DNA from 2 places in the Mesorhizobium subarcticum genome. Region 2 is predicted to be linked to the other one. Evidence: predicted binding sites of a transcription regulator. Region 2 holds the regulator's gene; the other holds the start of a gene.
What was found. The regulator LexA, encoded in region 2, represses DNA repair genes until DNA is damaged. The targets are predictions, from matches to a motif close to TGTTCNNNNTGTGTTCNG.
Positions count from the first base shown of each region.

Region 1: the regulator LexA is predicted to act here: its motif matches at 3,828-3,845, upstream of ACZYHG_RS05445 (DNA recombination protein RmuC).

Region 1 covers NZ_CM144237.1:1,166,468-1,172,203, forward strand. Annotated here, with positions in the region: gene ACZYHG_RS05425 (transglutaminase-like domain-containing protein) at 1-59, shown strand, start outside; gene ACZYHG_RS05430 (cation diffusion facilitator family transporter) at 181-1,134, shown strand; gene ACZYHG_RS05435 (GFA family protein) at 1,212-1,616, shown strand; gene ACZYHG_RS05440 (class I SAM-dependent methyltransferase) at 1,693-2,505, shown strand; gene ACZYHG_RS05445 (DNA recombination protein RmuC) at 2,521-3,795, opposite strand; gene def (peptide deformylase) at 3,899-4,429, shown strand; gene ACZYHG_RS05455 (plasmid stabilization protein) at 4,534-4,821, shown strand; gene ACZYHG_RS05460 (PIN domain-containing protein) at 4,818-5,243, shown strand; gene fmt (methionyl-tRNA formyltransferase) at 5,289-5,736, shown strand, end outside.
Region 2 covers NZ_CM144237.1:4,643,088-4,648,823, forward strand. Annotated here, with positions in the region: gene gltX (glutamate--tRNA ligase) at 1-765, opposite strand, end outside; gene ACZYHG_RS22575 (ComEC/Rec2 family competence protein) at 868-3,327, shown strand; gene lexA (transcriptional repressor LexA) at 3,321-4,061, opposite strand; gene kynU (kynureninase) at 4,506-5,736, opposite strand, start outside.

The DNA.
Region 1 (5,736 bases), 3.1 Mb from region 2:
TTTTCGGACCGGGCACGCTTGCCGGCTTCAAAGTATGGACCGACGAGATCGTCGAATAGAAAGCGTTCCCGCCGCAAGTTCTCAAAGGTCTGAACGACCGGACGGTTCGCGCGTTGTGCTGCCTGTGGAGCTTCAGCCGCTGGGCGGCTACAATGGGCATCCTGAAGAGGACAAGGACGCATGGCCGGGCATGGCGGCTCGAAAACGGTCATCTACGCGGCGCTGGCCGGCAATCTGGCCATCGCGGTCACCAAGTTCGCCGCGGCCTTCTTCACCGGCAGCTCGGCGATGCTGTCGGAAGGCGTCCACTCGCTGGTCGATACCGGCAATGGCGGGTTGTTGCTCTACGGCATGCATCGAGCCGCGCGCCCCGCCGACCGCACGCATCCGCTTGGCCACGGCCGCGAGCTCTATTTCTGGAGTTTGATTGTCGCCTTGCTCGTCTTCGCGCTGGGCGCCGGTGTGTCGTTCTACGAGGGCATTATCCACATCATGGCGCCGGAGCCTGTCGCCAACGTCAAGGTGAATTATATCGTTCTCGGCCTGTCGTTCCTGTTCGAAGGCAGCTCCTGGCTGGTGGCGCTGAAGGAATTTCGCCAGCAAAAAGGCAAGCAAGGCTGGCTGCAAGCCGTGCAATCGAGCAAGGACCCGAGCGTCTATACCGTGCTGTTCGAGGACAGCGCGGCGCTACTTGGCCTGATCGTCGCCTTTGCCGGCATATTGGCGGCGGAGCTGCTGGAGATGCCGGAGCTCGACGGCGCGGCTTCGATCGGCATTGCGCTCATCCTCGGCGCGACAGCAATCTTTCTCGCTCGTGAAAGCAAGGGGCTGCTTATCGGCGAGCCGGCCTCTCCCGAAGTGCAGAAAAAAGTGTTGGCGATCGCCCAGCAAGATCCGGCGGTGCAACGGGCGAACGGCGTCCTGACCGTTCACATGGGACCGCAAGAGATCGTTGCCGGGCTCAGCATCGAGTTCGAGGATCACCTGACGGCGCCGGAGGTCGAGGCCTGCGTCGAGCGCCTTGAGGCGCTGCTGAAGAAAGAGATGCCGGAGATCACGCGGCTGTTCGTCAAACCGCAGACGTCAGGCACTTGGGAACAGCGTCGCAAGCTGATCGAGGCCGCGTCCAACTAGCCGCTGGACCATCGCTGCGCCGTTGCCCTGCCGCGCGGCCCCGCTAAGATCGGTCGATGGATTTTGGAGGAGCGAAAATGAAAATCGACGGCGGATGCCATTGCGGCGCCATCACATATGAAGCGGAGGTCGATCCGGAAAAGACCTCTATCTGCCACTGCACGGACTGCCAGCAACTGACCGGGACGGCCTTCCGTCTGACGGTTCCAGCGCCTGAGAACCATTACCGGATCACCCGGGGGACGCCGAAAATCTACATCAAAACCGTAGCGAGCGGCGCCAAGCGCGTTCAGGCCTTCTGTGCCGACTGCGGTTCACATCTTTACGCAACGTCGGTCGGCGATGGCCCGAAAATCTATGGGATTAGGGTAGGCACTGCGCGGCAACGCCAGGATTTGACCCCAAGACAACAGAAGTGGCACAGGTCGGCTCTGCACTGGCTTCCGGAATTCGAAGGCATGGCGACCGTGGAGGAGCAGTAGCACCTCTCGGGTGGAAAGCCGCCCAAGACAAGCGATTATGTGCTAGCCTCGCTCGCCATCAAGGGCGGGGACAGCCATGTTGGAAACGGACAAGCTTTTTGCCGGCTCGATTCCGGAAAACTACGACCGCTATATGGTGCCGCTGATTTTCGAGCCGTTCGCCACGGACCTTGCACAGCGAGCAGCGTCCCTTGCGCCCAGCGCCGTCCTGGAAGTCGCCGCGGGCACCGGAGTCGTCACCCGCGCACTGGCGCCAAAACTGTCCCCAGGCGCCAGTTATGTCGTGACCGACCTCAACCAGCCAATGCTTGACTATGCCGCCTCGCAACAGGCGCCCGACAGTCGCATCCAATGGCGCCAGGCCGACGCCATGGCGCTGCCATTTGAGGATGCGGCCTTCGATCTCGTTTGCTGCCAGTTCGGCGCGATGTTCTTCCCCAGCCGCCCCTCGGCCTACCGCGAGGCAAAGCGGGTCCTGAAGCCCGGCGGACATTTTTTGTTCAACGTCTGGGATCGCATCGAGGAGAATGTCTTTGCCGACGATGTGACGAATGCCCTGGCCAGGATTTTTCCGAACGATCCGCCGCGTTTTCTGGCCCGCACGCCGCATGGCTACCACGACACGGCATTGATCCGTGGAGACCTTGAGGAGGCTGGTTTCTCCAGTGTGACGATCGAGACGAGGGCCGAACAAAGCCGCGCATCGTCCCCGCGCATCCCGGCCGTTGCCTATTGCCAGGGAACTGTTCTTCGCACCGAAATCGAGGCCAGGGATCCGGGGAAACTGGACGCTGCAACGGACTATGCCGCAGCCGCGATTGCGGCCAGGCATGGCAGCGGCGAGGTTGCCGCCAAGATTCAGGCACACGTCATCGTGGCTGTGGCCTAGGCGGAAAATATCCGTTCAGTCGTCGCCTTCGACGACCCTCAGCCTGAGCTGCCCTGTCTTCGAATCGGCGACGCGGGCGCCGCCTGTGTCGATCTTCGCCGCGGGCGCCCGTGATGCAGCGTCGGGGCTGGCTTCGCCCTCGGCCTGTACACCGAACTCCAGCGCCTCTATCTTCTGGCCGCGCTTGGTTACCTTCGATGTCGAGACAAGGATATCGTCGATGTCCTTGGCCGACTGGCCGAAATGGACCTGCAGCTTGCGCACGCGCTCGTCGACGCGCGCGACATCCTCCATCAGCCTTATCACCTCGCCCTGGATCAGATGCGCCTGTTCGCGCATGCGGGCATCCTTGAGGATCGCCTGGATGACCTGGATCGACAGCATCAGCAGCGACGGCGAGACGATGACCACGCGGGCGCGATGCGCCTTGTGGACGATCGCCTCGAAATTCTCGTGGATCTCGGCGAACACCGATTCCGACGGCACAAACATGAAGGCGGTGTCCTGCGTCTCGCCCTGGATCAGGTATTTTTCCGAAATGTCGCGGACATGGATCTCGATGTCGCGTCGGAATGCTTGCGACGCGACCTTCTGCAGGTCGGCGCCATCGGCGGCGCGGATGGCGTTCCAGGCTTCCAGTGGAAATTTGGCATCGATGGCCAGCGACGGCGCGCCGTTCGGCATCTTCACCAGGCAATCGGGCCGGCTGCCATTCGACAGGGTCGCCTGGAATTCGTATGCGCCCATCGGCAGGCCGTCGGCGACAATCGCCTCCATGCGCGACTGGCCGAAGGCACCGCGCGTCTGTTTGTTGGAGAGGATCGCCTGCAACTGCACGACCTGGCCGGCGAGCGACTGGATGTTGCCTTGCGCGACATCGATGATCGCCAGCCGCTCCTGCAGTTTGGCCAGGCTCTCATGCGTGGATTTGGTCTGCTCGGTCATGGTCTGGCCGAGCCGGCCGGTCATGGCGTCGAGCCGCTGGCCGATGGACTGCGTCAGCTCCGCCTGGCGCGCCCCGAACACTTCGGCGATGGCGCCCATGCGACCCTGCATCTCGGCCTGGCTTTGCAATATGCCGGCCATCCGCGCTTCGGCATCGCGGGCATGGTCGGCTGCCTCCGCGGCAGCAACCGCACGCGCCTTGGCCGACCGCCACAGCGCGATGACCAGCGCCACGAACAGGCCGAGAAACAACAATGCACCGAAGGCCAGGGCATGGCCGAGCGTGATCGTGGTGGCGCCAAGCCGTGCCACAGGCTCCGAAAGGATGGTGCTCAGGTCATTCATGTGGACAGCATAGCCGATTCGGCCTGATCGCACAGATCAAAACAAGAACACGGCTGAGATGCCCCGGTTGACGCTTTTCGCCGGAGGTCTTAGGTGGAACGCCATGCCGATCAAGCCGCTCATCATCCTTCCCGATCCCATCCTGCGCCAGCTTTCCAAGCCGGTGGAGCGCGTCGACGCGCCATTGCGCGCATTAGCCGACGACATGCTGGCGACCATGTATGACGCGCCGGGCATCGGGCTGGCGGCAATCCAGATCGGCGAGCCATTGCGCATGCTGGTGATCGACCTCGCCAAGGAAGACGAGACGCCGGCGCCGCATGTCTTCATCAACCCTGAGGTCCTCAGCAGCGCCGAAGCGCGCTCGGTCTATGAGGAAGGCTGCCTGTCGATCCCGGATTATTACGCCGAGGTCGAACGTCCAGCTTCCGTTCGGGTGAAATACCTCGACCGCGACGGCAAGCTGCAGGAGATGGAGGCCGAGGGCCTCATGGCGACCTGCCTGCAGCATGAGATCGACCATCTCAACGGCGTGCTGTTCATCGACCACATCTCGAAGCTGAAGCGCGACATGGTGGTCAAGAAATTCAAGAAGCTCGCCAAGGACAGGGCACCGGGCAAGCTGGTGGGATAGCAGCTCGCGATGTTCATTTCGCCTTGTCCCTTTGCCAATTATCGAATTTCGTTGAGCATGGGCACAGTTTTTGATATCATTGATATCAATCGTTGGAGGTGCCCATGGGCGACATGTTGATCAGAGATATTCCCGAACCCTTGAAGCGCGAAATCGAACAAGCGGCGCGTAAGGGCGGCCAAAGCCTGTCAGGCAAGGCGATCGATCTTTTGCGTAAAGGCATGGTCGCGGAAAAGGAGCCAAAGCCGGAGCCGGGTCTTTCAGCATGGGACGCGATTCGCTCGGCATTTGTGGCTGAGAATGCGATTGGCGATGAATTTTCGGAGATCATGGACGAAATCGAAGCTGGCAGGAAACGCGACTTCGGCCGCCCAGCCGAGGATTTCGAGTGATCGTCCTCGATACCAATGTTGTTTCCGAAGCCAGCAAACCCGCGCCCGACTCGAATGTCTCCGACTGGTTCCGCAAACAGGATCTCCTCGCACTCTATATGTGCGGGCCGGTCATCATGGAGCAGTCTTTCGGTGCCGAACGGTTTTTGAACAAGACAGGATCGGACCGCTATGTTCGTGCGCTCGATCAGCTGGTTTCGCAGCAGTTTGCGGGTCGTATCGTGGAATTTTCCGGTTTGATCCCTCGACTTGCCGGCAAGCTGCGTGCAGCACGGGAAAGGATTGGGCGCCCGATCAGTCTTTCCGATGGTATGATCGCCGCAATCTGCCTCGCTCACGATGCAACGCTTGCGACGCGTAATGTCCGCGACTTCGACGGGCTTGACCTGAAGCTCGTAAACCCGTTTGAAGCTGGGGAATAAGCCGGCTCACGGCGGGCAAGCAGAAGACAGGATATCGGAAGAAGAATGCCCCTTCGCGTCATCTTCATGGGCACGCCGGAGTTTTCGGCGCCGACGTTGCGCGCCATTGCCGAAGCGGGACATGAGATTGCCGCTGTCTACACACAGCCGCCACGCGCTGCCGGCCGGCGCGGGCTTGAGGTGACGCCGTCGCCGGTACAGGGCGGGGCGGAGCGGCTGGGCATCGAGGTGCGGACGCCGACATCGCTCAAGGGCGAGGCCGAGCAGGCCGCTTTTCGTGCCTTGCGGGCCGATGTCGCCGTGGTCGTCGCCTATGGTTTGCTGCTGCCGAAGGCAATTCTCGACGCACCCGGGCTTGGCTGCATCAACGGCCATGCATCGCTCTTGCCGCGCTGGCGCGGTGCCGCTCCCATCCAGCGCGCCATCATGGCGGGCGACCTGGAAACCGGCATGATGGTGATGCGCATGGAAGAGGGCTTGGACACCGGACCGG
Region 2 (5,736 bases):
GGCGCGATAGGCCTCGACGCCGAGCGCGCCATGCCGCTTCGACAGTTTCGCCCCATCGGCACCGTGGATCAGCGGGATGTGCGACATCGACGGCACGTCCCAGCCCATGGCGTTGTAGATCACGGTCTGGCGGGCGGCATTGGTCAGGTGGTCGTCGCCACGGATGATGTGCGTGACACCCATGTCGTGATCGTCGACGACGACGGCATGCATGTAGGTCGGGTTGCCGTCCGAGCGCAGGATGATGAAATCGTCGAGATCCTTGTTAGGGAAGCGCACCTCGCCCTGGACGCGGTCGTGCACGACCGTCTCGCCCTCGGTCGGCGCCTTGATGCGGATCGCGCCCTTGACGCCGGCCGGTGCCTCGGACGGGTCGCGATCGCGCCACTGGCCGTTGTAGCGCGGCGGCAGGCCCTTGGCCCGGGCAGCCTCACGCATCGCCTCGAGCTCGGCTGGCGTCTCGTAGCTGTAATAGGCCTTGCCCATGCGCACGAGTTCCTCTGCCACCTCACGGTGGCGCGGTGCGCGCTCGAACTGCGATATGGCCTCGCCGTCCCAGGAAAGCCCAAGCCAGGTCAGCCCATCCAGAATGGCCTGGGTAGCCGCCTCGTTGAAGCGTTCGCGATCTGTATCCTCGATGCGCAGCACCATCGTGCCGCCGGTGTGCTTTGCGAACAGCCAATTGAACAGCGCCGTGCGCGCGCCACCGATGTGCAGGTAGCCGGTGGGCGAGGGGGCAAAACGGGTGACGACCTTGTCGGGCATGGAACTCTCGGAAACCATCTTAAACGGGGTGCTGGTGCACGGACTTTCGCGCGTTGCGCGTTCATGTAGCATAGGGCGTCAGGGGTGCAAGGGGCAGACCCGATGGCGGGAAGAGGCCGGGGCTTGGATCAGGGCGAGGACGCCAGTGTCGGCGTCAGCGAGCGGTCCCTGTTTGCGATGCCTTTGCCGACCTCGCCGTCGCCATCACCTGTCATTCCAGGTGCTGGCAATCAACCCTTGCAGGCGGATATTCCAGCGCCAGTTTCGCCCGCTAACGGCAGGATTGCGCTGGTCCGTCGGCAACTTGGCCAAGCTTCATTGCCGCGCCTGCGCCATAGCGTGGCCAAGGCGGCGGAGTTGGAGCTTGACCGGGGCATCGCCTTCCTGCTGGTGCCGGTCTGCCTGGCGGTTGGGGCGATCGCCTATTTTTCGCTGGCCGCAGAGCCTGATTTCCCAAGGCTCATCGCGGTCGTCGTGCTGACGGGGATATGTGCGCTTGTCTCGCGTTCCTGGCCGAAAACCCATCTGTGCTTCATGGCGGCGCTGCTGTGCGCTCTGGGTTTGCTCGCAGGCAAGGTCGAGACATGGCGGGTCGGAACGCAGATGCTGGGTTCGGAAATCTCGACACAACTGACCGGGCGTGTGGTCTCGCTCGAGCAAATGGAAACTGGCCGCATCCGACTGACCATCGACGTGACAGCGACCGCCCGGCCGAAACTGCGCTACGTGCCGGAAAGGGTACGGCTTTCGGCGCGCAAGATACCGCCAGAGATGACCGCCGGCTCACTCATCACCGGCTATGCCAAACTGTTGCCGCCAACTGGTCCGGTGCGGCCGGAGAGCTACGACTTTTCCTTCGACAGCTATTTCGCTGGCATCGGCGGCAGCGGCTTCTTTCTAGGCAATCCAAAAGTTGTGTCGGCCAGCGACGATGACATGCCGATCTCGGCCCGTCTTTCCTCAGGAATAGAAAATGCCCGTGAAGCCATCGCCGATCATATCAGGGGCACGGTCAGCGGCGCCGAAGGCGAGATCGCGGCGGCGCTGATCGTCGGCGTGCGTGCCGGCATTCCCGATGAAATCAACGAAGCGATGCGGCGCACCGGCATTTATCACATCATCTCCATTTCGGGTCTGCACATGGCGCTGGTCGCCGGCACAATCATGGGTCTGTTGCGCGGCGCCTTCGCGCTGTTTCCAGATTTTTCCGCGCGCCGGCCGGTGAAAAAATACGCGGCCACCGCAGCGCTGGTCTCGATCGCTGCCTATCTCGTCATTTCGGGCGTCGTCGTTGCTGCCGAGCGTAGCTTCATCATGCTGGCGGTGATGCTGATTGCAGTGCTGTTCGATCGGGCAGCGCTGACCATGCGCAATCTGGCCATCTCGGCGATCGCCGTCATTGTGGTGTCGCCGCATGAGGTGGTCGGCCCAAGTTTTCAGATGTCCTTTGCAGCGACGGCCGCACTTGTCGGCGCATATGCTGGCTGGGCGGATCACCGTGCGGGAAAGTCCAGACCACCGCCCCCAAAGCGATCCTTGCCCGGTTTCCTAGCGCGAAAATTTCTGCTGGCGACAGGCGGATTGGCCATGACCTCCATCATAGCCGGGAGTGCCACAGCGCTGTTTGCCATCTGGCATTTCCAGCGCGTGTCGCCGCTCAGCCTGGTCGCCAATTTGGCGATCATGCCGATTGTATCGGTCGTGATGTTTCTGGCCGTGGCCAGCGCGCTCTTGATGCCATTTGGGCTGGATTGGCCTGCGCTTTATCTGATGGGCAAAGGCCTGACCGCAATGATCGCCATATCGGCGTGGATATCGGATCGCTCTCCAGTCGATGGGGTTGGCCTGATTTCCCAACAGTCCGTCTTGCTGGTGACGATTGCCCTGGTTATCGCGACCACGGCGACGACATGGCTTCGGCTGGCGGCGGTTCCCTTCGTTCTCGCCAGTGTGCTGACCATCCCGGATACGCGAACACCGGATGTGTTGATCTCGGAGGACGCCAGGCTGGTTGCAATGCCGATCGGAGGCGGCGAACTCGCTGTTAGCCGCGCGCGTCCAAACGAATTCATGGTCGACAATTGGAAACGCGCGTTGCGATCCGAAGCCATCGTCGTGCCGGAAACCTTCACCAGAGGTGACGGACAATTCGAGATCGCGGACGCTACAGAACTGCCGCCAGGAGTGCCGTTCTATTGCACTGACGGCGTCTGTGTGGCCAAGCACACGTCCGGTGCGATCATTGCTTATGTCGAAGACCGCAAGGACACCTGGAAAGCCTGCGGCTTCGCCGATTTGATCGTTGTCAATGACGCAACGGGCTATGATTCCTGTCACAACCCGCTGGTTCTCGTCATCACCAAGCGGCAACTTGCTCGCAAAGGCAGTGCGGCCGTCTTCTTCGACAACCAATCGGCGGTCACGCCGGCAATCGTCAGCTTCGCCGTGGACAGTCCGTACCGACCCTGGCACGCGCAACGCAAATTCTCACATGAGGCGAGGGGTCTGCCACCTTACAAGAAACCCGAAAAGCCAGCCGTTAAACCGCCGCCGCTTCAGTAGCGCCTGATCAGTCCGACGAGCTTGCCTTGCACCTTCACCCTGTCGGGCCCGAAGATGCGCGTCTCATAGGCCGGATTGGCGGCTTCAAGCGCAATCGAGGCGCCCTTGCGGCGGAACCGCTTCAGCGTCGCTTCCTCCTCATCCACCAGCGCCACGATGATCTCGCCAGGCTGGGCGGTATCGGCATTGCGGATGATGACGGTGTCACCGTCGAAGATGCCGGCCTCGATCATCGAGTCGCCCTTGACCTCCAGCGCATAATGTTCGCCACCCATGATCATGTCCGGCGGCACCGAGATCGAATGCGTCTGATGCTGAATGGCATCGATCGGCACGCCGGCGGCGATACGCCCCATCACAGGGATCGACACCGCCGAAACCACGTCGTCATCATTGCCGGCAGCAGGCAGGCGCGATGGTGTTGCAGGCTTGAGCTGGCGGCCAAGGCCGCCCTGACCAAGACTGCCCTGGATGACGCTTGGCGAGAACTTCTTGGCAGCGTTGAGACCCGGCGCGATTGAATCCGGCAGCCGCAGCACCTCCAGCGCGCGTGCCCGGTTGGGCAGCCGCCTGATAAAACCGCGTTCCTCCAGTGCCGTGATCAGACGATGGATGCCTGACTTGGAGGCGAGATCGAGCGCCTCCTTCATCTCGTCGAAGGACGGCGGGATACCGCTTTCCTTCAGCCGTTCATGGATGAACATCAAAAGTTCATGTTGCTTGCGCGTCAGCATGGCGGCCCCCAAGGCATTGAACGAAGGGTCTGAACCAGAATCGAAAAACAAACCCAGAACAAACACTATCTGTTCCAGTTGTGTTCTGCAACCGTTTAAAGTTTAGTGAATTTGTTAAGGCGTCTGAAATTATTTGGCATACGGCTGCGGCAACGACCGACGCGTCAACTCTGTCGCCGCATGTTGGCAACCATTGAAATCGTTTTGGTTAATGGCTTGTGGCCTATCCGGCGGCTTGGCTTGGCATCAGTCGGCCACAGAGTTCCATGCCAAGCATTTCCAGTTTTGAGAGCGCTCGTTTGCCGTGAACGAAACGAAGCCAAAACGCCAACCTCGGGCTTGTTCACGACCACTAGCTCCTCGACCAAGAGGCGATCCATTTGTGAGCTGGAAATTCGCTGCTCGTTATACCGCCGGTGACAGCCGATCGCTGAGATCGTCGCTTCAGGTGACGGACTCCTTGACAGCGAAACGCGGGGCCTTCCAGGCACCGGTGTGCAAAATCTCTTGTAGGACCTCAACCGCCAGCCACACATCCTTGTAGGCGACGTAGAGCGGCGTAAACCCGAAGCGGATGGTGGACGGCGCGCGAAAGTCACCGATCACACCGCGCTCGATCAAGGCACGCATGACCTGATAGCCGTGATCGTGAAGGAACGACACTTGGCTGCCACGCTTGGTCCGGTCGCGGATGGTTTCCAGCGTGAGACCATAGGCCCCGCACTTTGCTTCGACGAGTTGGATGAACAGTTCGGTCAGCGCGACGCTCTTCTTTCGCAACGCAGCCATGTCGACATCGTCCCAGATGGCGAGCGCACCCTTGAGCGCCCGCATCGACAGGACGGGCTGCGTGCCGCAGAGAAAGCGGCGAATGCCGGTTCCTGCGACGTAACCGCGTTCAAACGCAAAGGGGCGGGCATGCCCCCACCAGCCGCTGAGTGGTTGGCTGATGTCGCCGTGATGACGTTGCGCGGCGTAGATGAAGGCCGGCGCGCCCGGACCGCCGTTGAGATATTTATACGTGCAGCCGATGGCGAAATCGGCATTCGCATGGTCGAGTTCGACGGGTAGAGCGCCTGCCGTGTGGCATAAATCCCATATGATCAGCGCTCCGGCTGCATGAGCCTTGCGCGTCAGCGCCGCCATGTCGCGCAATTCACCCGATTTGTAGTTGACGTGATTGACCAGCACCACAGCTACGCTTTCGTCGATCAGCTCTTCGATGGTCGGCGCGTCGACGCCAGCGAGCCGCAGTACGATGCCCTCTCGGGTCGAGGCGACCCCTTCGGCGATGTACAGGTCGGTGGGAAAACTGTCGCCCTCGGCGACGATAACCGGTCGGCCTGGCCGCATGTTCAGCGCCGCATGCAGCACCTTGTAGATGTTGATCGACGTCGTGTCGCAGACCACGGTCTGGCCGGCGGCGGCTCCTATCAGGCGTCCAAGTTGATCGCCGAGTTCCAGAGGCATCTCGAACCATCCGGCTGTGTTCCAGGCTCGGATGAGATCCTGGGCCCATTCCTGGGTTGCCGCTTTCTGCAGTTCACCGAACACGGCGGAGGAGGCCGGCCCGAGCGAATTGCCGTCGAGATAGATCACCCCATCGGGCAGAATGAAACGATCGCGCATCGCACGCAGCGGATCGGCGGCATCCATTGCTTCGATTGCAGCGAGA